DNA from 2 places in the Paenibacillus sp. Z3-2 genome. Region 1 is predicted to be linked to the other one. Evidence: predicted binding sites of a transcription regulator. Region 1 holds the regulator's gene; the other holds the start of a gene.

The links. The regulator Rex, encoded in region 1, represses fermentation and respiration genes when NADH is low (regulators of the CRP and FNR family bind a similar motif). The targets are predictions, from matches to a motif close to TTGTGAAATATTTCACAA.
Region 2: a site for Rex is predicted at 6,295-6,312, ahead of M1D71_RS13685 (cytochrome ubiquinol oxidase subunit I). Genes of this name have one in related genera too.

Annotation. Positions count from the first base shown of each region.
Region 1 is NZ_CP096397.1:3,977,527-3,992,856, reverse strand. It holds gene panD (aspartate 1-decarboxylase) at 1-110, shown strand, start outside; gene M1D71_RS17885 (tetratricopeptide repeat protein) at 204-851, shown strand; gene dinG (ATP-dependent DNA helicase DinG) at 995-3,856, shown strand; gene M1D71_RS17875 (redox-sensing transcriptional repressor Rex) at 4,070-4,723, shown strand; gene M1D71_RS17870 (amidohydrolase) at 4,710-6,014, shown strand; gene M1D71_RS17865 (DUF5590 domain-containing protein) at 6,054-6,584, shown strand; gene M1D71_RS17860 (hypothetical protein) at 6,884-7,411, shown strand; gene M1D71_RS17855 (AAA family ATPase) at 7,404-8,906, shown strand; gene M1D71_RS17850 (3-hydroxyacyl-CoA dehydrogenase family protein) at 9,040-9,912, shown strand; gene M1D71_RS17845 (acetate/propionate family kinase) at 9,909-11,114, shown strand; gene asnS (asparagine--tRNA ligase) at 11,216-12,511, shown strand; gene M1D71_RS17835 (DnaD domain protein) at 12,532-13,236, shown strand; gene M1D71_RS17830 (RNA polymerase sigma factor) at 13,484-13,984, shown strand; gene M1D71_RS17825 (hypothetical protein) at 13,977-14,429, shown strand; gene M1D71_RS17820 (multi-tm2 domain protein) at 14,467-15,330, shown strand, end outside.
Region 2 is NZ_CP096397.1:3,037,445-3,052,774, reverse strand. It holds gene M1D71_RS13705 (hypothetical protein) at 1-145, opposite strand, end outside; gene cydC (thiol reductant ABC exporter subunit CydC) at 273-2,000, opposite strand; gene cydD (thiol reductant ABC exporter subunit CydD) at 1,997-3,784, opposite strand; gene M1D71_RS13690 (cytochrome d ubiquinol oxidase subunit II) at 3,838-4,851, opposite strand; gene M1D71_RS13685 (cytochrome ubiquinol oxidase subunit I) at 4,851-6,215, opposite strand; gene M1D71_RS13680 (DUF3237 domain-containing protein) at 6,623-7,045, opposite strand; gene M1D71_RS13675 (MFS transporter) at 7,196-8,398, shown strand; gene M1D71_RS13670 (TetR/AcrR family transcriptional regulator) at 8,391-9,035, shown strand; gene M1D71_RS13665 (glycoside hydrolase family 3 N-terminal domain-containing protein) at 9,133-11,394, opposite strand; gene M1D71_RS13660 (glycoside hydrolase family 95 protein) at 11,514-13,832, opposite strand; gene M1D71_RS13655 (MarR family winged helix-turn-helix transcriptional regulator) at 14,123-14,548, opposite strand; gene nfsA (oxygen-insensitive NADPH nitroreductase) at 14,643-15,330, opposite strand, start outside.

The sequences.
Region 1 (15,330 bases):
TGATGTCTCAAGAAGAGGCAAATACTCACAAACCAACGGTTGTATTTGTAGATGGACAGAATAAACCTGTACAAACGATGAAGCAGGAAGTTCACGCAACAATTATGTAATCGACTGGTAAGGAGAATGAAATCGGCCCTTGAAGCAAAAAATGAGTACAGGTCACTGCACTAATCCATTTTTTCAAGGGTGGGGATGCATCGATGTTCCAGCATGTTTTCGCAGAAATGAACGACATGTTAGATGAAATTATCAAGAGCTATCCTTCCGCTGAAGGCCTGAACAAACAGGAATTGCTGCAAAAGTGGAACTTGCTTAAGCGGATGAGTGACGGAATGCTGGATGAATGGCTGATGTTTGAAGAGAAGATGAGCCAAGTGCGGGAGCGGGAGATGGATAAGCCCGCTTCCCTTGAACCTGAACAGGAAGCAGTCACCGCTCTGCCTGAACTCCATCTGGAATGTTTCAGTCGGGGGCAGGGTTATTTCAAGTTACAGATGTATCCGCAGGCGATCATGCAGTTCTCCCGGGTTGTGGCCGACCATCCGGAGAGTGCATTGACTCGTTTTTACCTGGCGCTCGCGTATCTGAATCTGGAACAAATGGCGGAAGCCGGGACACATTTGCAGCAGATCATGTACCTTAAGGGTTCTCCTCGCTTGAAAGGGCTTGTATGTAACGCCCTGGGCTGTATTCAAGCCAAGCTTGCGAATCCGGAAGCTGCATGTTCACTGTTTGCACAGGCCCTTCAGCATGACCCAACATTGACCGAACCACTGTACAACATGGAAGCTTGCAGGTTGAACAGAGGAAAATTGCAATATGCAAATCAGCTGACGACCCTCCATTAAAGGGGGTATTCGGCGACAAGAAAACGGTGTTCCCTCCTTTGGCATAGCGGCGGGGACACCGCTTTTTTGTGAGTTAATTTTCAAATCCCCTTTTTTTTGCTATGCTGTAACATAGACTGGAATGGAAGGGACCGTACATTGCAATGAAATTTGCCGTATTGGATTTCGAAACAACCGGCACGCAGTCCGACGGTGAGATTATACAAGCCGGACTTGCCATCATAGATCATGACTACAGCATAACTCAAATATATAGTTCTTATGTGAACCCTGGTGTACCGATTCCCCCGTTTATTTCGGGGTTAACGGGTATTACCGATGAAGATGTAGCGGACGCTCCATCACTCGAAGAGATGATGATGGAAATGGTTCCGCTGCTTAATGATGTGGTTCTTGTTGGACACAATGTAGCTTTTGATTTTCACTTTTTGCAGAATGCTCTCGACCGTTGCGGTTATTTACCGTTCACTGGTCGCATTCTGGACACGATTGATTTTCTGAAGATTACGTTCCCATCACTTGGTTCTTATCAACTCGGTTATGTATCTTCTGAATTTGGCTTTCAGCATGATCGCCCTCATCAGGCAGACAGTGATGCACTGGCGACAGCTTATGTGCTGCTCAAGTGTCTGGATGAGTTGAAGGAATTACCGCTCATAACGATTCAACGGCTCAGTGACCTGTTTGCACCAGAAGACAGTGACTTGGGTTGGTTCTTGGACGGAATGCGCAGTGAGAAGGAATCAGAGCCGATTCAGGACCTGGACGGACATACCTATTATCGTCAGCTTGCTCTTAATGTGAGTGATTGGACCGATATTGGTGCACCACGCGATGAGCGGGAGGGTAACCCCCTCGATGGTGTAAGCTTTGAACAGTTTATGGACCAGGTCCGAGAGAATCTGAAGGATACGCTGGATCATTATGAAGAGCGTGAGGCGCAGACTCAGATGTTCAGCAGTGTAAGGCAAGCCCTGAACGAAGAGAAACATCTCTTGATTGAGGCTGGAACAGGGACTGGTAAATCTCTGGGTTATCTATTACCTGCTATTTACGAAAGTGTGAAGCAAGAACAGAAAGTCATGGTCAGCACCCATACGATCAATCTGCAGGAGCAATTGAGAGAGCGGGACATTCCGATGCTGACTCAAGTGGTTCCGTTTCCGTTTAAGGCTGCTGTATTCAAAGGACGTGGACATTACCTCTGCCTGCGCAAATTTGAACACAAAATCAATAAACGTGAATTCGCTACCCCGAAAGAGGATTATTTCACAGCGGCTCAGATGATTGTCTGGCTTACGCAGACCGAAACCGGAGATGATGAGGAACTTAATCTTAGCGGACGCGGAGGAGACTTCTGGGAGACGGTACAGAGCGAATCCGAGTCCTGTCTGGGTAGATCCTGTCCATGGTTCCGCAAATGTTTCTACCATCGCGCCAAACATGAGGCAGGGTTGTCGGATATCGTAATCACGAATCACTCTAAATTATTTACGGATGTAAAAGCAGCGCATCAGTTACTACCAGCCTATGAGAGTCTTGTGATCGATGAGGCACATCATCTGGAGGATGTCGCTGGTAAGCATCTTGGAATGCATATGAAATATTTTACCTTGGTTCATACACTGACTCGCCTGTTTAAAGACAGTCGTAATGGTCAGCTGCCTATGCTTCGTTCGCAGTTATCCGGGCATGAAAATTCGGTGCAATGGGGCTCAATGGTGGATCAGATGTTCCCACTCGCTCTTGAAGTTAAGGAGCTATGGGATCGAATGAGTGATGCCTTGTTCGGCCTTTTACCTGAACGAAGTGATGCTTCACCAGGAGAAACGGGGCAATTTTCCCTGCGTTTGAAGGCATCTCAGAAACCGGCCAAATGGCAGGAGTTGCAGGATCTGGAGAACCAGATCTATGTGACATTAGGCGATTTGGTTCGCAAAGGCGACAAATTGCTGCTTGAGGTGAAAGAAGATCAGGATGATTATCAATCAGATAGCCTGATCACGGACATCACAGGTTTGCTGAAAGATCTGACCACATTGAAGGAGAATCTACGGTTCTTCATGCGTATGGATGACGCCAAAACGGTGTACTGGATGGAAGCCAGCGGCCAGTTCCGCAGTAAATCTCTCCAGCTGTATGCCGTACCTGTAGATGTCAGTGCACAACTTAAGGATTTGTTTTTCGACAAAAAGAAAAGCGTTGTGCTTACATCGGCTACGCTCTCTGTAGATAAGTCATTCCAGTTCATGATTGAACAGCTTGGCTTGCAGGAAGCCTCCGAGAATAATCGGCTGTTAACGTCGATGCTGCCATCACCTTTCAATTATCGCGATCAGGCACTTCTGGTGATTCCGCGTGATTTTCCAAGTGTGAAAGGCAGTGTGGGTGATGCGCACTTTGTCAATATGCTGGTGCAATCACTCGCAGAGACTGCAATTGCCACTCGTGGACGCATGATGGTTCTGTTTACTTCATACAAGATGCTGCGACAGGTCTATGATCCGCTGAAGGAGGCTCTGTCTGGTAACGATATCTCGTTGCTGGGGCAAGGCGTTGACAGCGGAAGTCGCTCCAAATTGACTCGCAGGTTCCAGGAGGCAAAAGCTACGGTGCTTCTGGGTACAAGCAGCTTCTGGGAGGGTGTAGATATCCCGGGAGAAGCGCTAACCTGTCTCGCTATCGTGCGCCTGCCTTTCCAACCACCAAATCATCCGTTGGTGGAAGCCAAGAGTGAGTTGCTTCAGGAGCAAAAGAAAAATCCGTTCCTGAAACTGTCTGTGCCGCAAGCAGTCATTCGTTTCAAGCAAGGATTTGGCCGATTGGTTCGTACAGCGAAGGACAGAGGTATTGTCATTGTTTATGATACAAGGGTGATTGAAGCGTATTATGGTAAATTCTTCTTATATTCATTACCTGGTCCCAAAATGGAGCATATGCTCACAGAGCAGATGGTTCCACGAATTACCGAGTGGTTGGAAAAACCTGCTAAAGAACAAGAATAATCGGTTGTTTTGTTCGTTATATCATTGCATGACGCTACAGTTTGGCGTTAAACTTTATGAGATCTTTCGGATCAACACAGCTGCACGTAAGAACTTATAACCTAAATTACAAGGAGCATTCTGTATAAAAAGTCACTTCTATCTTTGAATTTATACAGAGTGCTCATCTTTTCATCTACTATTTTATCGTGGCCTTGGTAAGGGGGAGCAAGAATGAAATCAGATAAAATTTCGGAAGCGGTGGTACGACGTCTGCCTGTGTACTTGCGATATTTGAGCGAGTTGCATCAGCGTGAGGTGGCTACTGTTTCCTCTCAAGAACTCGGACAGAGGCTGGATCTGAATCCGGCCCAAATTCGAAAAGACCTGGCTTACTTCGGTGATTTTGGTCGTAAAGGGATCGGGTATGATGTATCCTATTTGATCGAGAAGATTCGTCACATCCTCAAGATTGATCAGCAAATTAATGTAGCTCTGGTAGGAGCGGGTAATCTCGGACAGGCCTTGTCCAACTACAACGCATATCTGAAAGACAATATGAAGATTGTTGCTGTATTCGATGCATACGGACCGAAGATTGGCAGTCAAATCAACAGTTTGACGGTGAAACCAATGAATGAATTGACGGAAGCGGTGAAAACGGACAATATCCGCATCGGAATTATCACGGTTCCAGATACGGAAGCCCAAAATGTAGCCGATCAGCTAATTGAATCGGGAATTGAAGCAATTCTTAATTTTGCGCCAACAATTCTAAAAACACCGCCGCATATCCGCATTCACCATGCTGATTTTACGACGGATCTGCTTAGTTTGGCCTATTACTTGGAGACTGGAAAGGACGAAGAGGAAGATGACAACAAATAGATGGGTAATCCACAACGGTAAATTTGCCGTTAATGAAGGCGCAACATGGAATGTGGTTCAAGGTTACATGGTTGTCGAGAATGACAAGATTGTGCATATTGGTGAGACATTGCCGGATGGAGACGAAAATTGTACCAAAGTGGATGGAAAAGGATTGTTCTTCCTGCCGGGTCTGATCAATACGCATGGTCATGCAGCGATGTCGCTGCTCAGAGGACATGGAGACGATCTTGCGCTGCAAGTATGGTTGCAGGAAAAAATGTGGCCGATGGAAGCGAAGATGACTTCACAAGATGTATACTGGGGAACTTCGCTATCGGTGCTTGAAATGTTGAAAGGTGGAACTACAGCCTTCCTGGACATGTATGATCACATGGATCAGGTTGCCAAAGTCGTGGAACAGTCCGGCGTTAGAGCAGCATTGGCACGCGGTGTCATTGGGCTGTGCTCGGAAGAAGAGCAATTGCGGAAGCTGGAGGAGTCGGCTGCTTTTGCGCGTGAGTGGAATGGACAGGCAGATGGACGTATTACAACCGTAATCTCGCCACACGCGCCATATACTTGCCCTCCTGACTACATAGAGAAGCTTGTACAGGTTGCGAACGACCTAAACCTTCCTCTCCATACACATATGTCGGAAACGCTTCGTGAAGTGGAGCAGAACGTGGCTGATTATGGCCTGCGTCCTGTGGCACATCTGGAGAAACTGGGCTTTTTCTCCCGTCCATCCCTGGTTGCACATGCGGTGCATCTGAATGATGAAGAGATTGAGATTCTGGCCCGTCATGATGTGGCTGTATCCCATAACCCGGGTAGTAACCTGAAACTTGCTTCAGGTGTTGCGCGGGTACCTGCTTTGCTGAAAGCGGGAGTTACCGTGTCACTCGGAACAGACGGACCGGCAAGCAACAACAACCTGGATATGTTCGAGGAAATGAGACTGGCTGCATTGATTCATAAAGGCGTGTCCGGTGACCCGACTGCAGTGCCTGCAGGAGAAGCATTACTGCTTGGCACGTCATACGGTGCCAAATCCATCTTCTTAAACAATACTGGAGCACTCCAGGTCGGCATGAAGGCTGATTTTATCGCCCTGGACATTGAACAGGCACATTTCTATCCACATACAGACCTGATCTCGCATACGATCTATTCGGCTTCTGCCAAAGATGTAGAGCACGTATGGGTGGATGGGAAGCAAGTGGTGAAGCATGGCGAATGTCTGACGCTGGATGAAGAGCGCATTTTGCGTGAGTCTCAATTGGCATTTGATGGTCTGCTTGGTCGTTAATTGCAGGACAGAGCATCATAGGGAAAGGAAGTTCGGCTTTTGAAGAAAAAAAAGAAGTGGATATGGATTTCGCTACTTGCACTGGTTCTGATTCTGTTTGGACTTCAGCGTTATTACGTCTATGTCACGCAGGACCAGCGCAAGGAAGAAGCTCTCGCCATACAGGTAGCACAGGAGCAACTGGGCATTACATCCTATAATGAATTGCGAAAGTACATTTGGGGAGATAAAGAAGGCTCTGATAACATCTACTGGACCCTGATCGGCAAAAACAAGGATAACCAGGATGTTATGGTCTGGGTGAAATTCGATGCAAACAATCAACCTGCTACGGGTGCAAACGCTATACACAGCGAGTTGCTGCAGAATGGCATGTCCGAAACGCAGATACGCAATCGCTTTAGTTCTGAAGTTCCTGCCGGTGAAATTAAAAGAATCATGCCCGGAGTTGTGAATGGAATATATGTGTGGCAAGTGTATTATAAAGACGGTACGCATAACCACTATCGCTTTTATCGTTTTAGCAATGGAGAAGAGGTGGACCTGGTCTACACACTACCGAACAGTTAGAACAAATAGCGTGATTCAACTAGTAAATTTTGAAATGAAAGAACCGGCAGGCGGATATCCGACTGAACCGGTTCTTTGTGTTGTCTGTAAACATATTTGATTTAAATAGTTAAAATTAATAATTTATTCATATTTTCGCCTTCGAAATTGTATATACGATGTGATATACTCAGATATGTACTCGAAGTTACATTCAAAACAAATAGTCCTGTCGGAATTTTCGCAGGAGTCTATGTGCACATATTCGTTTATACCAATAAGCCAGTAGGTTAGGCCAAAATCTGGGAGGGGTAATTCACTTGAAGCTAAAAGTATTGCCTATTGCTTTAACTGCCGTCATTTCAGCCGTTGTGTTGTTTGGAGGTTGGTTTGTGTATCGACAGGTAGCTGTGCAGAATCCGATTGAAAAGATGGTTACCCAGTACGATGGAGTCAATGACGTTCAATTAACTATTAACCGCAATGACGTACAATTGAAACTGGATCTGCAACCCGATGTTGATTTGGGCAGACTGGTACAATATATTCACAAAGAAGGACAGACCTTGATTGGAACACGTTCACTGAAATTGGATGTTGTGGATCATTCCAGTGAAGCACTGGAAAGTTGGTGGGGTGATGCGATGTTTACCGTAGCTCAGGCGATGGAGAACAAGCAGTACACCGAGATTACACCTACGTTGTCGAAGATGGCGACGAATGGTATGAAGGTAAATACAGCTATGGATGACAACAATGTATATGTCAGTCTCAGAGACGGAGATGCCAGCAAGTTTATTATTCTGCCGCGTGTGCCCGGTCAGATAGGAGTGTGGCCTAATGCCTAAGTGGACAAAAGAAGTTGCCATCGGATTTTTTCCCGTGTTGATCATTTTCCTTGCTTTTACTGGTGTTAATATTGTTCCGATTCTGATTGCAGCGGTGATTGTCGGAGCTTTGCTGTTCATGATGCAAATGCGAGGCGGGATTACAGTAGGCGCTGCACAGGAACGTAAACGGAAGAAAAAAGGACCTTCCAAGCTTACTTTTGAAGAAATTGGAGGTCAGGACAGTGCCAAGCAGGAATTGCGTGAAGCACTTGACTTTCTCATCAAACATGAAGAAATCCGCAAGTTCGGGATTCGCCCGTTAAAAGGGATTTTGCTGACGGGCCCTCCAGGAACGGGGAAAACGTTGATGGCGAAGGCTGCTGCCCATTACACGGATTCTGTTTTCGTAGCAGCAGCGGGTAGTGAATTCGTGGAAATGTATGTGGGTGTGGGTGCCAGCAGAATTCGGGATTTGTTCAAGGACGCGAGAACCCGTGCCACCAAGGAAAATAAGGAAAATGCTATTATCTTTATCGATGAGATCGATGTCATCGGGGGTAAACGTGAAGGTGGTCAACAGCGTGAATATGATCAGACACTGAATCAGCTCCTGACGGAAATGGATGGAATCTATTCTTCTGATACGCCAAGAATTCTGGTTATCGCTGCAACGAACCGCAAGGAAATGCTGGATAGCGCTCTGACGCGCCCGGGACGTTTTGACCGCCACATTCAAGTGGACTTGCCTGACAAGAAGGGCAGAAAGCATATTCTGGAACTGCATGCGGTGAATAAACCTCTGATGAAAGAAGTTAATCTGGAGAAGACAGCTGAAGAATCGTATGGTTTCTCCGGTGCACAACTCGAAAGTGTTATGAACGAAGCAGCAATATACGCCATGCGGGACGGGCTGTTGAACATTGAACAGCGGCACTTGTCCCTGGCTATTGATAAAGTCATGATGGGTGAGAAGACAGACCGTGAGTCCAGTGTGGAAGAGAAGAAAAGGGTCGCCATTCATGAATTGGGACATGCCATTATGGCTGAACTCGTTCGTCCAGGCAGTGTTAGTCAGGTGGCACTTAGTCCGCGTGGTCAGGCGCTAGGATATGTACGTCACAACCCGCAACAGGAACAGTTCCTCTATACGAAGCGCTTCCTGGAAGAGCAGATCATGATTGCACTCGGAGGAGCCGCTGCGGAGGAAATGTACTACGGTGGACGTTCCACTGGGTCACGCAATGACTTTGATCAGGCAACCAATGTCGTACAGACCATGATGGCTTCGGGATTGACTTCACTTGGTATTGTGAACATGGATATGGTTACAACCGAAGAACTCATGCGGGAGAATAAATTGATTCTGCAAGATCTGATGGAACAGACGAAGCGATTGCTTGAAGAACAACGGACAATTTTCGACAACTCACTCGACATCCTGATTCGGGAGGAAGTATTGTCAGGCGAGCAATTTCGTTGTCAATTTCGTGACAGTGCCCTTTTACCAGCATAATTTATTTATGCTGGTTATTTTTTTTTACATTTCACTCGTGCTAAGATATTATTATATGTTGGGTCGAAATTTGTAATTTTCGGCGAACAGGGTACAATAGAGAAATAGAGAACCGAAAGGATGGAGCAGAACCATGTTTTTCAAAAAAATAGGAGTTGTCGGTGGAGGTACGATGGGACAAGGTATTTCCCAGATGCTCGCAGCCAAAGGACTTGATGTGCTTCTCGTGGAGCATACAACACAAAAACTGGATCATGCATATGACATGATCGAAACGAACCTGGATAAACAACTGGAGAAATGGGCGATTACAAAAGCGGAGAAGAAATTGATTCTTTCCCGTATTACCAAGGTAGCTCATTTAGCTGAACTTGGAACTTGCGATATGGTCATTGAGACTATTTCAGAGGATCTGGATGCGAAAAAAGCAGTATTCAGCCAACTGGACCAAGTTTGCCCAAGCAATGTCATTCTGGCAAGTAACACATCCACGCTGAGTTTGACCGAGCTTGCAAGCTCGACCAAATACCCAGAGCGTGTTATTGGTATGCACTTTATTCACCCGGTTTCCCGGGTTGATCTTGTAGAGATTATTCGTGGACTGAAAACTTCGGATACGACATTCGAAGAAACCAGACGATTTGTAGAAGAAGTAGCGGACAAAAAAGGAGTAATGATCTATGAATCACCTGGATTCGTAACTTCCCGCTTGATCTGCCTGCTGATTAACGAAGCGTTGCATGTATTGCAAGAAGGTGTTGCATCTGCTGAAGATATCGATGATGCAATGCGTATCGGATACAACTTCCAACATGGACCACTCGAAATGGCTGACCGTTTCGGATTGGATTCTGTTGAAGCTGCACTCGAAAGAATGTTCCGTGAATTCGGAGAATTGAAATATCGTCCTTCCACGGTCCTGAAAAAAATGGTGCGTGCAGGACACCTGGGTGTTAAAACAGGCGAAGGATTCTTCAAGTACGACAAGGATGGTGACCGACTGTGAAAGTACTCGTAATTAATGCGGGGAGTTCCTCGCTCAAATATCAACTGTATAATATGACTGATGAATCTGTATTGGCTAAAGGTCTGGTAGAGCGGATCGGAATGGATTCCTCCATTCTGACACACAAACCGACAGGCCGTGAGGATGTTACAGAAGTTAGTGAAATTTTGGAACACACAACAGCAATCCGTAAAGTCATTGATATTTTGACTCACAAAGAAAGTGGTGTATTGGATTCTGTAAGTGAAATTCAAGCTGTTGGACACCGTGTTGTTCACGGTGGTGAAGCGTTTAAGGAATCTGCACTGGTAGATGATGCTGCCAAAGCTGAAATTCGTCGTTTGTTCGACTTGGCTCCGCTTCATAACCCGGCAGCAATGATGGGTATTCGTGCGGCTGAAGCCAATATGCCTGGTGTTCCACAAGTAATGGTCTTCGATACGGCGTTCCATCAAACGATGCCGGAAAAAGCATATCTGTATGCTATTCCGCGTGTACTTTACAAAAAATATAAAGTACGTCGCTACGGCGCACATGGTACTTCCCATGATTTCGTAAGCAAAGCAGCTGCTGAATATCTGGATCGTCCAGTGGAAGATCTGAAGATCATCACTTGTCACGTTGGTAACGGCGGCAGTGTAACAGCAGTTAAAGGTGGCGTATCCGTGGATACTTCCATGGGCATGACTCCACTTGAAGGACTGATGATGGGAACGCGTTCTGGTGACCTTGACCCAGCCATCGTACCTTATGTGATGAACAAGGAAGAACTGAGCGTAAGCGAAGTGAACTCCATGTTGAACAAACACAGTGGATTGCTCGCAATCTCCGGAATCAGCAGTGATATGCGTGAGATTACGGAAGGTATGGAGAATGGCGATGCCAACTCCACACTTGCTTTTGAAATGTACGAATACCGTCTGCGTAAATACATTGGTTCATATGCAGCTGCAATGAACGGTGTAGACGTGATCGTATTTACGGCTGGTGTAGGTGAGAACTCCGTTGTTCTTCGCCAAAAAGTATGTGAGCAGCTTACTTACCTGGGTGTTGAACTGGATGAAGCGTTAAATGCCATTCGTTCCGGCGAACCCCGCCGGATCACAACAGCGAATTCCAAAGTGGAAGTTCTCGTTGTGCCAACAAACGAAGAACTGGTCATTGCACGCGATACACACCGAATCGTATTGAATTCTCAGTAATCTAACTGTAAAGTAAATATAGAATGACAAGGAAGTGCAGAGGACAGGCATAAGCCTGCCCGCTGCATTTTCAAATTTCAGGAATCAAGGGGAGATATGGCATGAATACGAATTGTGTAATTCGTAATGTGAACGAGCATGTGGGCGAAACCGTGACAATCGGTGCCTGGATTAACAACAAACGTTCCAGCGGTAAAATTCAGTTTTTGCAGCTGCGTGATGGAACCGGATATATTCAAGGGGTAGTTGTGAAAAGTGAAGTTAGTGAAGAGATCTGGAACAATGCCAAGAGCCTGACACAAGAAAGCTCTTTGTATGTTACAGGTATTATTCGTGAGGAACCCCGCAGCGCATCTGGTTATGAGATGACAGTAACTGGGGTTGAGATCATTCACCTGACTGAAAACTATCCTATTACACCAAAAGAGCATGGTGTTGATTTCTTGATGGATCATCGTCATTTATGGCTTCGTTCCACGAAGCAACGTGCGGTTATGGTGATTCGTGCAGAGATTATTCGCGCTGTTCAGCAGTTCTTTGATGGTAACGGATTCACACAAGTGGACCCTCCGATTTTGACACCATCGTCTGCGGAAGGAACAACTAACCTGTTCCATATCAAATACTTTGATGAAGATGCTTATTTGACGCAAAGTGGTCAATTGTATATGGAAGCCGCAGCCATGGCGCTGGGCAAAGTATATTCCTTTGGTCCAACATTCCGCGCAGAGAAGTCCAAAACACGTCGCCACTTGATTGAGTTCTGGATGATTGAGCCGGAAATGGCCTTTGTAGATCACGAGGAAAGTCTGCGCGTACAAGAGAAATTTATCGCTCATGTCGTTCAATCCGTGCTGAAAAACTGCCGTGCAGAACTGGAATCCATCGGTCGTGACGTATCCAAACTCGAAGGCATCGTAGCTCCATTCCCGCGTATTACGTATGATGAAGCGATTGAATTCCTGCATGGACAAGGCTTCGATATTCCTTGGGGGGAAGACTTTGGTGCACCGCACGAAACAGCGATTGCTGAGAAGTACAATACACCCGTCTTTATCACGCATTACCCTGCTGGAATTAAGGCTTTCTATATGAAACCAGATCCGAATCGTCCAGAAGTTGTACTCTGTGCTGATATGATCGCACCAGAAGGCTACGGAGAGATTATTGGCGGTTCGCAGCGTATTGATGATCCGGAATTGATGCAACAACGTTTTGAGGAGCACAACCTCTCGGATGAAGCGTATCAATGGTATCTGGATCTGCGTAAATACGGATCGGTTCCTCACTCCGGTTTCGGTCTGGGATTGGAGCGGACGGTAGCATGGATCTGTGGGTTGGATCATGTACGTGAAACAATCGCATTCCCACGTATGCTCTATCGTCTGTACCCTTAATGCTTAATAGAGGAGCGTCTATGGAAGACACGACATCCAAAGCTTGGTTGGATGGAGCAGCTTATGGCATGACTTCGGGCACAGCTCACCTGCCTTATGCCTTGTTACGTTATTATCACCAGCTGGGCCTATCCGATGCAGAAGTGCTTCTTCTGATTCAACTGCTAGGGTTCCGTCAAGCAGAGTTCAATGAGTTTCCCACGCTTGAAGAGCTTGCTACACGCATGGGACTTGCACCAGAAGGTATTGCGAGAATGTTGCAACGACTGATGCGAGATGGGTATATTGCGATTGTCGAGCATCGTGACGAGGAACGTGACATCCAGTACGAACGGTATGATTTGCATGGATTATATGCCAAGCTTGCAACGTGCACTGCCGAAGGAGTAGCGGCTTTCCGTGCAGAACAGCAGAACAGCAGTACAGCACGCCAAGATTCGAACAGTGTTCAAAAAGAAGAGGAAGAACGAAATATGTTCTCCATCTTTGAAAAAGAATTCGGCCGTCCGCTCTCTCCAATGGAGTGCGAGACGATATCCAGTTGGTTGGATCAGGATCGTTATCAAGAGGAACTGATTCTAATGGCTCTGAAGGAAGCGGTTTTTGCAGGTAAAGTACATTTCCGGTATATCGATCGAATTCTGCTTGAGTGGAGCCGCAATCGTGTCAAGACGGTTCAAGACGCCAAGGCATACACGCAGCGGTTTCGTAACGGTGGACGTTAATTCCAGCGTAGGCAAGGACAAGAAACAGGCCAGAAGTCATTCTGTGCCTGTTTTTTTGGATTATAGATTGGATGAGTTCTTAGCGGCATCAACCTTTCAGGCAATGAATTCACTTTGTTTTTAAAAAAATTTGATGGATCACGCAGGGGTTACCACACAAGCTGTCGTCTATTGTATTGGAGAGGAGGGGAGAGTTATTGATGAAGCGCGCGTAATCGAACAAATCCGTCAAGGAGATACATCTCAGATGCGTACTCTGATTGATAAATATAGCCAGCATGTGTACCATGTGGCCTATTCCGTATTGCGGAACGATCAGGATGCTCAGGATGCAGCTCAGGAGGCGTTCATTCAGATGTATAAGTCTCTCCCCGACTACCGTTCCGAAGGTTTCAAAACGTGGTTAACCCGAATCGCCTTTCACAAAGCGATAGATGCCAAACGCAAGCTGGGCAGACGAAGTGCTGAGGATCTGGGTGGAGAAGAAAAAATAATAAACATGCCAGGACGGGATGAAGACGTTCTTGCCCGTCTCGTTCGTGAAGAACGTCAGGATAAACTTCGCGAACGTATTAATCAGTTGCCTGCTCAGCACCGTGACATTATCACTGCGTATTATTTAGGTGAGAAAAATTACGAGCAGATTGCCAGTGATGCACAGGTGGCTGTGAAAACCGTGGAATCCCGTTTGTATCGTGCCCGGCAGTGGATTCGGAATCATTGGAAGGAGGATGAATGGCGTGAGTAAACAGGAGAAGTATACCGCTGCGCAATGGGCTGATTATATTGAAGGCCGTATGAGTGAAACTCAAGCGAGCAGAATGGAACAGCTGCTGATGGAAGACACAGATGCGATGGACAGTTATCTGGAAGCACTCGGCATCCATCAGGAACTGCCTCCGTTGCCTGACCCGACAGGGTTTGCAGATTCAGTGATGCATCGGATTGTGGGTATTCAATCCTCCAAGCCTCAACGTAAATCCCGCGCTGGACGAAACCGGCGCTGGCTTGAACATAAAGTGTTTCATTATGCGGTAGCAGCCTGTCTGACATTGATCTTCCTCTCGTCTGGACTTTTTGACAAGGTAGCCCCGTATCACAAGTTCCAGGATGGCGACCACAGAGGGTCTTTCACGGAGAAATGGACGGAGGCAGCCACTTCATGGCTGGATACCTTCAAGCCTAAACCATAAATGGTTTCGCATTGCCTGAAAAGAAAGGATGACGACTGTGCACTCAGATCGTAACAAATTACTCGCATTTCTATTAAACCTGATACCAGGTCTTGGTTTCATGTATTGGGGACGGGCCGCAAGGGCTGTGATTTATCCATTGCTTTTCTTCGGAACAGCTGTTGGCTCATTCATGCTAGCAATGGTCACTAATGAACAAGATTTAATGATTTTCGGTGCACTTGGTGCTGCTTTCTTCTGGGGGATCAGCATGCTGGACATCGTGATTGTTCTGCTCCGTGCACCTTCTGCCCGAGAAGCACATTATAGGGGATACGGTGCACCTTATGAAGCACCACACCAAGGAGCCGCTTACCAGGGAGCATACATGGGTCAGCACGGGCCTATGGAGCAGATGAATGAAGATGAGCTGCATCAACATCCTGGTGGTGAATATGGTCATCCTGAGGGTCCCTATGGTCAACCCATGTATCGAAAAGGTAGTGAGGGTGAACGGTTCTTCACCATTTTGCTCTCATTTGTTCCGGGATTGGGCCACCTTCATCTGGGATTGTTGCATCGCGGGTTGTCGTTCCTGATGGCGTTCTTTGGTTCATTTGCCATGATGGTTTTCGTGGCTTCGATCACCAATGAATCGGTATTTCTAATGTTCTTACTCATTCTGCCAGTAATATGGGTATACTGCATGTTTGATGCGGTACAGCACGTCCATCGTAAGCAGGCTGGTGAGGTGTTGCAGGATCGGACATTATTCGAAGAATTGGAGATGGGCAGAGTAGCCGGACGACGTAGCAAAGTGCTTGCAACGCTGCTATCCGCTTTTCCAGGTGCGGGTCATCTATATCTGGGATTGCAAAAAAGAGGCATGCAGTTGATGTTCCTGTTTCTCGGCAGTATCTAC
Region 2 (15,330 bases), 940 kb from region 1:
AGAAAATACGAATGGTAAACATAATCAGAGTAGCGGAGAGGACGACCCCAAGTATCAAAAACAGAGATTGGTCATTCATCTTCATGTACACAACAAACAAAAATACGGCCAAATAAAAAACAATATCCCACTTATATTTTCCCATCATCCATCTCCTTTATAGACATAAAAATACTATTATATCAAAAACAAACCCCAAGGAGCATATGTAGCGCATCCTTTGGGGTTTATGAGATTAGATTGACAGGGTTTTGATTCAGTAAGCTAGATTCTCACACCCCGACGTCTCCAATCATTTGTCGTTCTATTTGCTTCATTTCATAAAAATAACCTTTTTGCTCCATTAACTCGGAGAAGGAACCCGATTCTATGATCTTGCCTTGGTCCATGACAACAATCCGATCCATCTCTTCCAATCCGGTCAGCCGGTGACAGATCAGGAGAACTGTATCTTCGGCCGCTTGTGCAAGAAGATGCTGGAGCACATGTTTCTCTGTGACGTAATCCAGTGAAGAAGTCGGTTCGTCCAGAAGCCATAACCGTCCTTTGCGCAGCATGGCCCGTGCGAGAGCCAGCCGCTGCTTCTCGCCATCCGACAGGTTCTCCCCTTTTTCATATACCATATCAGTCAATGATTTATTGGGCAGTTGTACTTTATCCAGCACAGCCGACAATTGTTCCTCCGAATGATCTTCTCCGTTCAGCAGCAGATTATCTCGGATGGTTCCCCGGAAGAAATGACTTTGTTGTAACACCACATTCGCGTTTTGCCAAATACTCTCTTCATGTAGTTCCTTCACCGGAACATCGTTTAAGCGTATATCGCCAGACGTTGGTACACACAACTTGAGTAGCAAATCGATTATCGTTGACTTGCCTGAACCGCTTGGCCCGACTATTGCTGTTTTGGTGCCTGCTGCAAGTTGCAGGGATAATTCCCTCAGCGCGGGTCTCCATTCCCCTTCATATTGAAAGCTAACACCGGATAGTTCAATCGAAACCGCCTGGTCGGCAGACATTTCACCACTTGGCTGCACAGATTGTACATCGGAGGCGGGCACCGTTTCCGTCAGTCGCTTGGCTGCATGTTCGCTATCCTGTTTATAAAAGGGTAACGTAGCCATTGCCGCAGCTTCTTCGAACACGGTCTGCGTTGCCAGGATCAGCATGGCGAGGAATACACCGGCAAACGCTCCATTCACAATTAAGAAGGCGCTCAGTGCCAGCACACCCCATGTAACGAGATACGTTACAAAAACGTGCATGGATTGCCCGCGCAGCAAGTGCGAAGCGGCTTGCTTCTGTTCCGTTGCCAATGCAGCTGAAGCCTGCTGAAGCTGCTGCTCGCGCTGTTCCAATTGACCGTATACTTTCAAATCCCTGAAACCATACAACACTTCAGTTACTTCCGTGGACAGCATGGCCCGTTGCTGACGAACACGTCCATGTATTTTTCGCTGGCCGAGCAAGACAATTCCAGGTACACCAAATGCCGTAATGAGCATCCCTAATACTAGCAAGCCCGCAATCCAGATTGAAAAGGCCGACGTGAACAGCATGGTAGCCAAAAACACCATCACGACAATGATCGGTGGGTATGCGACGCGCAAAAAGTAATTTTGTAAGCTTTCCACATCACCCACGATCCGCGCAAGCAGATCCCCGCTTCGGTTTTTGTTCAAGATACCCGGCGTTACCGGAATCAGTTTGGCAAAAAAGGATGTCCGCAAACGGCTCAACATGGAGAACGTTGCCCTGTGGGAATACAAACGTTCTCCGTAGCGGCTCGCCGCTCGAAGGAAACCCAGCAGTTTGACCATGGAAGTGAGTACAATTAAGGTGTACAGCGGTGGTGCAAATACCGTTTGCGATATCATGTAGCCACTCGCGGAAAAGAGAGCTACACCTGCTATGCCGGCGATAAATCCGCCCAATATCGAAAGCAAAATATCTTTGCGCTCTTGAATCATCGCCTTTGACAGAATCGTCAGCTCATTCATGCTATTCCTCCTTTCCGCTCTACATCCACCATCTCCGCATACTGAGGCAGGCGCGCCAGAAGCGCTTCATGATCTCCCGACTCCACCAATACCCCATCCTCCATGAACAAAATGTTGTCCGCATGTTGAATCGTGTATAATCGGTGAGCTACCGTAATCATCGTCGCCGTTTTGCCCAACGCTGCAATGGATCGTTGCAGTACCCGCTCGGTGTGCAGATCCAGCCCAACCGTGGGTTCGTCGAACAGAATGACGGCCGGTCGCTTCAGAAAAGCACGTGCCAAAGCAAGCCTTTGCTTTTCCCCACCAGATAGCCCTCTGCCACCTTCACCAACAAACGTGTCTAATCCCTGCTGCAATTGAGCGACAACGCCAGCAAGACCTGCTTCCTCTGCCGCCTGTTCAATTTCAACTCTGGAGACGTTTCGACCCGCGCCTATCGCAATATTTTCAGCAAATGTACCTGCAAAAATATACGGATGCTGTGTAATGTAGCTAACACGCTCGAACCATGCAGCCTCATCGTATGACGAAAGCTGGCTTCCGTTAACCAAAACCGCTCCCGAATCAGGTTTCAGCAAACCGGCAATGAGATGAAGCAGCGTTGTTTTACCTGAACCACTTTTGCCTACAATAGCGATCTGTTCTCCCGGTCCAAGCGAGATCTGGCCTGTCTCAAGTCCAAAGGAATCAGGTGCATACTGGAACCGGACATGATCCAGTTCAATGGTTGGTGGCATTGGAATCAACTCCGTACGAGGGGCATGTACCCCAGTCTGCTGCACCATTAGATCATTAGTATCACGGGTATGTGTAGCCTTCTCAGCGTTCTCATGTTCAGTTGGCATACTTGTGACACTTGTGTCCGCAAGCATCTGTTCCACCTTGCGAATCGCTCCCATACTGGTACGACCGCTGTGAAAAGCCGTTCCCGTATTCTTTAACAGACTGTAGAACTCGGGGACAAGCAACAACACGAGAAAGGCCGTGTGGAAGGTCATCGATTTGAAAACAAGTAACTGGATGGCAAGTTCGAGCGCAACAATACCGATACTTAACATCACGATCGATTCCAGCATAAACGTATTTGTAAATGCAATCTTCAAAATGCCCATCGTGGCATCACGATAACCCAGACTACTGCGTTCAATCTCCTGTTGCTGACGTTTAGCCCGTCCGAATATTTTTAACGTAACCAGCCCTTGAAGTGAATCCAAGAATGTACCGGAAAACTCGGCCAGCTGCGCGTATTTCTCTTCTGATTTGTTCTTCGTCTGGAGTCCCACCAAAATCATGAACAGTGGGATAAACGGTGCCGTAAACAGCATAATGTATCCTGTGTTGGCGTGCTGCGTAAACGTAACAACCAGTATCAGTATCGGGATCATCGCGGCTTCCATCATTCGAGGCATATATTGACTGAAATAACTGTCAGCCTCATCTACAGCATCGAGAGCAATGCTGACCTTTCCTCCCGTCTGTCCACTCAGGGTTGAAGGCATGGAAGCGCGGGTTAGGTTCTGCAACACAGATGCTCGCATATTCGTCTTGGCCCGGGCGGCCATATGCAAGCCCACTTTCCCGTTACCATACGACAACAGTACACGTACAGCCATGACAGCCAGCAATAGGCCCAGTAAGAGAAACACGGATGAAAAGGAAGCTTTCTCTACAAAGATTCGCTGGACTGCTTCAGCCACCAATGTGGCCTGGCTTACAATAGCTACACCAAGGGCCAGCGAAATCATCGCAAGGAAAAGCCTGTTTTTTCGTTGTAAAGACATTTGCTGAGAGATCAGATTGGATTTAGCTTTCCTTTTCACAGAACGCTCCTCCTTTATTTTTTCCCTTTCACATAATCCGCATCAAACAGGAACAGTTTGAAGACCAGAATAAGAGAAGGAATTAACAGGCACAGACCACCGATAAACACAACGACGAGTGCGAAGCCCATTGCAGGTGATGTGGCGCTACTCTGAATGGTGATGTATGGATCAAGAATGTAAGGATATTGCCCAATCCCGTAAGCGAAAAAGGCTGTGAAAAATTGCAGCATGATGCATATAAAAGCTAAACCGTAACGGCGTCCGTTATATAACAGCCACATGGCAACCATGAAAAATGCGACAGAGAGCGCCAGCAGCCACCATAAATCCATCATGTTTTGAAAATGACGCTCATTGTGTTGACCCAAATATATAAATGCAGTAAGCGCGAGAATAATGGTCGGTGTGCTCCAGAACAAAGCATAGTTCCGCATCAGCTTCAATGCCGAATGATCCTCTGCCCGAGAAGCGTAAAATGTTAGAAATGACCCGCTAATGAACAATACGGATACGATGGCCAGTCCAACGATGCTCCATGATAACGGGTTGGTAAATAACGCCCAGTAATCCAGGGAAACGGTATCTCCCTGCTTCAAAATAAAGCCACCTTCAGACAATGTCAGTGCCACAGACAACGACGCTGGAATAAGCAACCCGGTAGCACCGTATAAAAACAGATATACGATGTTATTTTTGGAACCATAGTTCTCAAAGGCGTAGAATGAACCACGAATGGCAAGTAAAATGACAGCAATACTTCCCGGAACCAGCAGCGCGGAGCCATAATAATAAGCGGTATCCGGGAAAAACCCGACGATGCCAATATAGAAAAAGACAAAAAATACATTGGTGATCTCCCAGACTGGTGATAAATAACGGGAGATCAGACGATTAATCAGGTGATCCTGCTTCGTCAGGCGTGCATAAAAGGCGAAGAAACCTGCTCCAAAATCAATGGAAGCTACAATAAGATAGCCGTACAAGAACAGCCAGAGTACCGATATACCAATCAATTCATAACTCATCAGGCCTGATCCCCTTTCTTGGCTGATTGATCATGCTTCTCTTTCAACCATTTCTCCATCTCAAGGTCAGCAGGATTGTTATTGAACAAACGTCTCAATACGAGAACACAGATGACGCCGAGCACGATGTATAGAAGCAAGAAGACGAAAAATAAAATTCTTACACTCGGTGAAGAAGTAGCGGCCTCTTCTACTCGCATATAACCTCGGATGATCCATGGCTGCCGCCCGATCTCTGCATAGAACCAGCCCATCTCAACGGCCAGAAAAGCAAGCGGTGCACTCAGTGCAATGATACGCAGCATCCACTTGTTCAGTTGGTTGCGCTTCTTCCAGAACACAAAGAGGAAATACAGGGATGAGATCGCGAGCAGAGCGAAACCAATTCCAGCCATTAGATCGAACAAATAATGCACAAGTAAGGGTGGATGCTCATCTGGTGGAAATTCGTTCAGTCCGGTTACCTCGGCGTTAAAATCTCCAAAGGCGAGGAAGCTAAGCACCTTCGGCAAATGTAGTGCGCCTATAATTTCATGTTCAGCATTCAGCCATCCCAATAAAATCAAATCCGCGCCGCTTTCCGTCTCGAAATGCCACTCGGCAGCTGCGAGTTTCTCTGGCTGGTGCTCAGCCAAAAACTTGGCAGATACATCTCCAGCTAAGGAATTTAATAAACTGAATACCAGCACAACGGCCATCATGAGGTTCAGGCCTTTCTTGTGATAGGCCGACACCCCTTTTCTCAGCATCGCAAAGGCTGCTACTCCTGCTAACAGAGCAGCTCCTGTCAGATAAGCCGAGCTTAAGACATGGAATACTTTGGAGAATGTCGCCGTATTCAACATCGCTTGCACGGGGTTCACTGCCATGAATTGGCCTGCTTCCATGACAAAGCCCTCAGGCTGGTTCATGAATCCGTTCACTGTAGTAATAAAAACAGCAGACATACCTGCCCCGGCGACAATCGGAATGGTCAGCAACCAGTGGATATAAGGATTTTTGAACCGATCCCACGTATACAGGTAAATGCCCAGGAAGATGGCTTCAAAAAAGAACGCGAATACTTCCATAAATAGTGGCAGTGCAATGACATTCCCGGCCAGCTTCATAAAATTCGGCCATACCAGGGCCAATTGCAGCGATATCGCTGTGCCTGTCACGACACCAACCGCGACAGAAATAACAAACCCTCGTGACCACCTCTTCGCCATAAGTATGTAATGGTGATCTTTCTTCCGAATACCGATGAACTCTGCAATAGCGATCATCAAGGGTACACCGACACCCAGCGTTGCAAAAATAACGTGGAACCCGAGCGTCAAACCGGTCACCAGCCTGCTCCATAACACCGTATCAATAGCCATTTCGTTATACTGCCTCCCTTCAAACTCTGTTCAAATTTTGTAACATTCAATATCAGCTTCGTCCAATCTCAATGCAAAGTTGCGAAAAATTTCACAAAGTTAGGTATGACGATATCTTGCCACACCTTTAATGCGTTTACTCCTGTTGGTCTCCCGATTATAGCAAGAGTTGGATGCCTATTAAAATCTGATATTGATGCACTCAAAGTACTAATCAAGCCTATTAATCAAAATTATTATATCTTTATTTTTTGCTAATTCAATCCATGACACGTGTTCTACCCTAAACGTTCAAGAAAGGATCAACTCTTTCTGACAACTTGGTGAAAAACAAAAAATACACCCAATGGAGCTATTGATTCATTGGGTGTAAACGTGCTATTGCACTTCACTTTTCCCCTTCGCAATTACAGCAGTTTTCTGTATATTTTTATGTCTACTCCAGACTCCGTTGGATAACCTTCTCCAACAAGTGTCTCACGGTTCAAAAAGGATAAGGCTTTGCTGTCCGTAATCATTTTGGGGGACGTGCGAAATAAGGCCGTTTTGAGATTTTTATCAATATTTCCGTTATTTTCGATATAGATTTTGCAGGAATGCCCTGTGTTGTCGGTTCCTTGGAGCATATATCTTGCCGATAGCGTATGCGGTTCCCCATTCTTCCCAATGATCTGAGTATCCACTCCTCCACCCAGCACGATTCCTTCAAAGTACTTTCCGGTTACGCTGCCTGAAAAAGTAATCATCACCACCGAATGTTCTTCGCTATTCTGTAATTCAAATGTGTTCTCGATATCTACATGTACCGTGAACAATTCTTCTAAATTCACCCTTTCCCACCTCCATATGAAGTCAATTATAACTCCATTCATTAGACTGCTTCACTAAAAAAACATTTACAGATCTCCTTCGAACCCATTAAAATGGGTTACATATTGTAAAGGTTAACATGATGTAAATGAAGGGGATTATGACGTACTATGAGTACATTACCAAAATCAGTTCGCTTTCCACTGTTCATTCTGATGTTAAATCTGTTTATCGCTTTATTGGGGCAAGGGATGCTCATCCCCATATTACCGGAATATTTGAAGCTTTTTCATGCGGGAGGCACAGTAGCAGGATTTTTAGTTGCAGCCTTCGGTGCCGCTCAATTCTTCTTTTCACCTCTGGGGGGACAATTGTCTGATCGATTTGGACGCAAAAAGTTGATCATGGCCGGAATGTTTCTGTCTGTCATTTCAGATATCATATTTGCGCTGTCGACGTCATTGCCGTTCCTCTATGTCGCACGGTTTATCGGTGGAATCAGTCTCGGTTTAATGGTTCCTGCCAACCTCGCATATGTCGCGGATATTACAACGCCAGAGACACGTGCGAAAGGCATGGGCTATTTCGGCGCAGCTATGAACTTGGGGATGGTTCTCGGACCTGGTCTGGGCGGTCTCATTGCCGAGATGGGCATTCGCATGCCCTATTTCTTCGCAGCGGGTCTGGGATTGATTGCGGCACTAATGACGCTGCTATTGCCTGAGACACTTCCCCCCGAGAAAAGAACTGTCTCCATCCGTCTTCAAAAAGGAGATCACTTGGGCAAGAAGATCTGGAGTTCTTTTAAAGTCCCCTATTTCAAATACTTGATTGTGTTGCTCGTCATGACCTTTGGCCTCATGAGTTATGAGACGGTATTCGCTCTTTTTGCAGAGCAAAAATACGGATTCAACGCTGCGACGATCTCCATCATTATTACCTTGGGTGCGATTATCGGTATCGTTGTGCAAATCTGGCTTTTGGATTGGTTCGTACAGAGAATCGGTGAAGTTAAGCTGATCCGTCTCTCCTTAATAATCACACCTATAGCTTTATTGTTAATGTTAATTAAGGTCAACCTTGTGTTTCTGTTGTTCGCTTCTGCGTTATTCTTTGCCTTTAATTCGTTTTTGCGGCCTTCGGTCAGCACGTTAATATCCAAGAATGCAGGAGATCGGCAAGGTTATGCATCGGGTCTGAACACCACATTCTCCAGTCTCGGAACGGTAATTGGTCCGCTGATCGCAGGGCTATTGTTTGACAAAAACATAAACTTCCCGTATATTTTTGGTGCAATTATGCTGCTCGCTTCTCTCGGACTGACCTTGAACGCATTTCGTTCGAAGAAAGGACAACGGTATACAAGTGAATGAAAACTGGCATCAACAATTGAGAAATAAACATCGTGATGATTTGATTGAAGCAGGTAAGGAACTTTTTTTGAAATATGGATTGCTCCAGGTGAAGATTAAGGATGTGTGCACTAAAGCTGAACTTAGCAGAGTGACCTTCTACAAACATTTTCAGTCTATGGATGAGCTTCTTCTAGCCATTCAGATGCAACTGATTGAACATTTAACAGATGAGGTTAGTCGTATATCAACGAAGGACATGAACGGGCGAGAACAACTCACGGTCATGTTGAATGCATGGGTTGTGTTTGCCCAGGATCATCCAGACTACATCCGATTTATTCAATTATTTGATATCAACTATGAGATGTATGATTTTAGTCCTGAATTAAGAGAACAGTACGAACGATTCAACCAGCAAGGGAAAGAAGACCATTTTCTCTTGCATGCTTTAACTACAGGCGTTGCTGACGGCAGTATCAAGAATCCGTCCCCTCCACTCGAGCTTGCTCAATTCATCTTCACAACAATGATGGGTATGCTACAGAGGATCGTTAAGATCGATCCGTCGAAATCCAATGCAATGGATACGCGGATCAGGGAGCAGTTTGTGAAGATGCTGCTTCATTTTGTCTGTAGCGAGGAAATATCCGAGTGAGGTTAGCATCTATGTACATGGATCAGTGAAATCAATAATTGAAATAAAAAACGGATCCCGTATATGGAATCCGTTTTTTTCTTCATTTATTTATCATTTAATCCGTTTGTACGGGTAACTTTCCTTCAGGCTTCAGTTGGCCAAGCAATACTTTGATCCCGGCAGACGTATTCGGCTCCTGCTTTCCATACACAGCAATCCCAGAGCGCACGTCCTTCAAATAGATCGTTTCGTAAGGGTTACCGAGTGACAACAGCGTGTATCGCTGATTACTCTTGTTCATCATATTAATCAAGGTTTGATAATCGCTCCATCCAAACTGGCTGGCCACATTACGGAATTGGTAAGAAGCTAGAATGACGTAATTGGCTTTGCTAATTGCCTGAAGCATTTCATTCGTTTTGCCTTGTCCAACAAGTGATATTTCCGTCTTTAACGACAGGTTATTAGCGGCTTGCAACAGTTGCTTCTCAAGCTGTTTTGCCTGTTCCTGCTCGGCTGCGACAATAACAACCCGGTCGCCTTGCTTAATTGGATCAGGAAGCACACCTTCGCGGCTATTGAGTACAGTGACTGCTCGCTCAGCGATTGTCCGTTCCACTGCTCGATGCTCCTTCGATCCGATGATACCATTAAGCTGAGCTAGCTTGTGTGAAAGCGACTCGCTGCGTTCAAACAAACCATATTTCGATTTCATCTCCAATATTCTCTTCACGGATGCATGTATGGTTTCATCCGCGATAATTCCATTGTTCACCGCGTTCACCAGCGATTGATGAGCGGTTGCTGAATCTTTCGGCATAAGGATGATATCAACTCCTGCGGAAACGGCGCGTTCTACCGATTTATTCTCCCCAAAATGCTCCGCAATTGCATTCATGGTAAAAGCATCCGAAATGATAAGACCTTCATATCCCAGCTCTCCGCGAAGCAGTCCGGTCAGTACCTTTTTCGATAAGGTAGCCGGGATCGGCACAGGTTCTCCGTCTTTGAGCGAAGTGACATGCTCGTTATCTATGGCAGGGAAAGCAATATGCGCGGTCATAATCATCTCTACCCCATTTTCAATCGCAGCCCGAAACGGTTTCAATTCTACCGCATCAAGCCGCTCGCGATTATGAGTTAGTACCGGCATTCCGAGATGGGAGTCTACCTTCGTATCTCCGTGCCCCGGAAAATGCTTAACTGCCGCCATCACCCCGGATTGCTGTAAGCCCTGTATTGTTGCGAGACCAAGTCCGGACACCAAATCTGCATTTGAGCCAAATGATCGGATGCCAATGATGGGATTGTCTGGATTGCTGTTGATGTCAAGCACCGGAGCAAAGTTGATCTGCAGCCCCAGTGCCTTCAGTTCCTCCCCTGTCAGCTGACCGGCCGCTTCGGCCAGTGCTGTGTCTCCGGTTGCACCAAGTGCCATTTGACCCGGCAGATTCGTCCCACCTGGAATGCGCTTAATCACGCCTCCTTCTTGGTCGATGCTAAGAAATAGAGGAATGTCGCCGGCTTCCCTTTGCAGATGGTGTGTAAAGGTTGTAAGCTGTTTCACGTCTACAATATTTTTATCGAAAAGAATGAGTCCGCCCAAGTCTTGATCATGGATAGTGCGTTTCAATCCATCATTAACGGTCGTCGTCGCTTTACCGTTCCATTGCCTAATATCAGGCATAAGCATCTGGCCGACTTGCTCGCTTACCGTCATATAGGATATCAGTTTGTCCCAATCTTGTGTACGAATGGCGCCTTCACGTTCGAAACGAATCACTCGCGCCATAAATACGGCATATTCAGCTCGCGTGACAGATTGATTTGGACGAAAAGTAGCATCCGAATAACCGCCGACCAAACCATTGGAACTCATGATAAGAATGGGTGCTGCTGCCCAATGCATATCCGTATCTGTCCATCTTGCGGGTTCATTACCTTCCGCTAGTGAATATGCGCGTGTAAGGAACGCCGCAGTCTCTGCGCGGCTAAGCGGCGCATCCGGCCGGAAGGTCCCGTTAGGGAAACCACTCGCAAGTCCATTTTTAGCTGCTATTGCGATCTCTCGATGGAAGGGGTGTGTAGTTGGGACATCCGCATATATCGTGCCTTCTACTTCTTTTTGAAGCTGATCTGGATATAGCTCCCGAACCATAAAAGTGACGGCTTGTGCCCTCGTCACCTGTGCCTCAGGCTTGAATATTCTGTTGCCATATCCCGCTACTGTTCCACGCTTCGCCATGTACTCAATGCCATCCTCAGCCCATTTGGAGTGCTGCAGATCGACAAAACGTTCTTCCGCAGCTGCACTCGCCGCCCCTATAAGCATGGAGCCGAGAACACCACCTATAATCGTCATCCATTTTACATGCATTTGTTTCACTCCTGTTGTATTCTATGGATGAATAGACGCTGCTACGATATCGTTTGTTGCGCTTTTTTTGAGTATTAATATAACTATGAAAAGTATAGCTTGCTGGATTAGGTAACTTTTTATGCCCTACTCCAGTCGTATCCTTTCAATTCAATTATTGAATTGGGGCCAGGAAAGGTCAATTCTATCTTTTGGTTCTGATAGGATACGGTTACTCTTGATTCTGCAATAGAGCGAATTCTGGTATTTAACAGACGACCATTTTCCCATTCCAGATCTATTTCAAATCCGCCACGAGCCCGAATACCATGAATATATCCTTTTGGCCATGCTGCCGGCAAAGCAGGTAACAATCTGACTACTCCGTTATGGCTCTGGAGAAGCATCTCTGCTATGCCTGCAGTACCTCCAAAGTTCCCGTCAATTTGAAATGGAGGATGGTCACAGAACAGATTGGGTAACGTGGAGGAACGTAGAAGTTCCACGATGTTATCGTGTGCAAGTTCCGATTCCTCTAATCGTGCCCACATGTTGAGAATCCACGCCCTGCTCCATCCTGTGTGTCCACCACCGTGTTCCAATCTTCTGTCGAGTGTTACGTGAGCTGCCTTAGCCAGTTCAGGCGTAGATTGCAACGTAATTTGCGTTCCAGGATGCAAAGCGAATAAATGGGAAATATGTCTGTGACCAGGTTCCGATTCATCATAATCGTTACTCCACTCTTGGATCTGACCATGTTTTCCAATGCAGGTCTCCGGTATTTTGGTCAAAGCACTACGGAGTACTTCTCCGAATTCATCATCTTCTTGCAAGATCCGGGTACTTTCAATGCAACGTGTGAAGAGTTCTCTAATAATCTGATTGTCCATTGAAGCCCCAAAACATAAAGCCCCCGACTCTCCATTTTCTAATATATAGCGATTTTCCGGTGAGGACGAAGGACATATCACCCAATTGCCGGAAGGATCCTCTATTAGATAATCCAGAATAAACATAGCCGCATCCTTCATCGTGGAGTAAACTTTTTTGAGAAACTCAACATCCTTATTGTATTCGTAGTGGTCCCACAGATGTAATGAGAGCCATGCTCCTCCCATGGTCCAAAACGTCGATGTCATGCATACATCCTGCGGAGCAGCGTCTGCCCAGATATCCGAATTGTGATGAGCAACGAACCCCTTGCATCCATACATCATGCTAGCGGTTTCCTTTCCTCGGACTTGCAGTCGATCTATAAAATCAAACAATGGAACGTGACATTCAGACAGATTGCAGCTTTCTGCAGGCCAGTAGTTCATCTGTGTATTAATATTAATTGTATATTTGCTATCCCATATAGGGAGCATGTCTTTATTCCATATCCCTTGAAGATTTGCCGGTAAAGAACCTGGTCGGCTGCTTGAGATAAGCAGATAGCGACCAAATTGAAAGTATAGACTCATCAGTTCCGGATCATGCTTACCAGCTCTAAGCCGTTCAAGGCGCTGATCGATTGGAAGTTCGGAACATATAACATCTTTATTTTCATCTTCGAGATGTATATCCATCTTTTTGAATAAGGACTGATAGTCCGAGACATGACCCGCCAGCAGTTCGCTATATGGCTTCGCTGAAGCAGCCTCAATTCTGCGGAGGCACTCCGCTTCAAGTTGTCCCTTGGGTACTCGGAAATCCGTGCAAGCCGAGATTAGAATTGTTGCTGAATTACCATTCTTCAGAGAAAGCTGACCGCTTGAATAGTGAACCTGTCCTCCTTCAGATATAAGGCGAATCGCGCAAAAAAATCGAATTCCTTCTTCTCCCCCACTTCTTCCTCGGATAATCAAATTATTCGTTCCATACTTCTCGATTCGGTCCAGATAGGATTGGAAACCAACAGGATGCTTAAGAATATCGGAATATCGTGTTGATTCCAGGACAGTTCCCCTGCCAAAAATAGTGGAGAAAGATAACTGTCCAGGCACGCTAGAGTTGAGATGAACAACGAGTACTTGATCCGGGTAGCTGGCAAAATAATCACGGCTGTATATGGATTGATCTGCCATATAATTCACGTTTACCTTGCCTTGTTCCAGATCGAGATGTCTTTGATATTCATTCGGTTCTTGTTCACTATGATCCATAGCGATGTACAAATCCCCTAATGGCTCATAATGTCTTTGCCCGTCAGGAACACCTACCAGAGTAACTGCTGCGAGTTCTTCTGCTTCACTAATCTTGCCGTCAAAAATCAGGCTTCTGATCTGAGATAAAGATTCAAGTGCTTGAGGATTATTCCGCTGCATCGGACCACCATACCACAGACTATCTTCATTAAGCTGAATTCTTTCGAGCTGTGTTTTCCCAAAAATCATGCCTCCAAGAGTTCCATTTCCGATAGGTAATGCCTCTTCCCATGTTCCAGCAGGTTGATTAAACCAGATGTTTTTGGTCTTCACGTTAAACCCTCCAACGAATTATAATTCCTCAAATTTTTGGTGTGTAGTATGTTCCGTTTGTATGTTGTTTCAGTGTACTGTAATCTCATGAACATCTAAATGAACAAAATTAACTTGAATTATCACAATCCTATCCCAGCATTAGAGGTATTTAATCGTAAATTCCGAAACTGCCAGTACAAGTTCTTGTTCTGTTTAAGGAAGTAAAGGTATTGGCAAATAAAAAAAGCCGCTATAATAGCGACTCTGTCTCGTTCATTTCATTTAGTTATCTTGAAACTTGGCTCAAGTTAAAGGATATTTCGTTCCATTTGTTGCATTAATTGCCTCAATATCAGCCGATCTTCCGAAGAAATGGATTGAAGTAATTTCTCTTGCTGCTCTCTCCATTTATGCTCAACCGGTTTTTCTAATTCTTTGCCCTTATCGGTTAGAAAGATACGCATGATTCTTGCATCTTGTACATCACGTTTACGATATATAAATCCGTTCTGCTCCAGTGATTTGACCATGTTCGTAACCGTTGGTGGTTCGCATTTCATATGTTCACTTAATTGCATCTGTGTTACCCCATCACCCAACCACAACCGATACAACAAATTATCTTGTCCTACATAGAGATTAAGTTCCCGAAGAGATTCACTATAATTTCGACGCATTTGGGAGGAAATTCGATCTAAGGACTGTCGAATATCACAATCTACTGCATCTGTCATGAACGATCCCTCCCTAGCATCCGAATTATTTAGCAGACTAAATGTATCATGGAGAGATATAGGTGTCAATTCACCTTAGTGTCGTCCTTAAGAGTTATTTTTTGGCAAAACCTTGCTTGTTCAAATAGGGCATCATTTGCGGCTGAATACTTCTCTCGAGGTGATCCTGGATATGGTCACTCCATCCTTTTACTTTTTTTACGGTGAAAGGAGCTCTCGTCGGACGATTTTCATAATACTTCAGCATGGTCTCATCATAGATTGTTAATTTCTCTTGATCCATTGGTTGGTATTGATTATCAAGCAATACCATGGATTGAGGGAGCCGTGGTTTCAGTTCCGGCTTATCTCCAGCTGGATTACCGATACATAAACCCACCAGAGGGATAACATATTTAGGTAAATTCAATACGTCAGATAGTTCGCTAATATTGGCTCTGACCCCACCAATGAACACCCCGCCAAGTCCCATCGATTCGGCCGCGGTTAACGCATTTTGTGCCATCAGGCCGGCATCGAATGAACCAATCAACAGAAATTCAATATATTCAATATCCACATCCGGAGCGATTTCATGATTTCGGTTGAAATCTGCACAGAAGATCCAGAATTCTGCCGCTTCTTCAATATAGGGTTGATCGACACACAGATGTCTGACTTTTTTTCGAAGAACTGGATCTGTGATGCGAATAATGGATACAGCCTGCAGAAGACTGAACGATGAAGTTTGATTCGCTGCCTGAAAGATTGCATCTCGTTGTTCCGCAGTCAGAGGTTGAGAT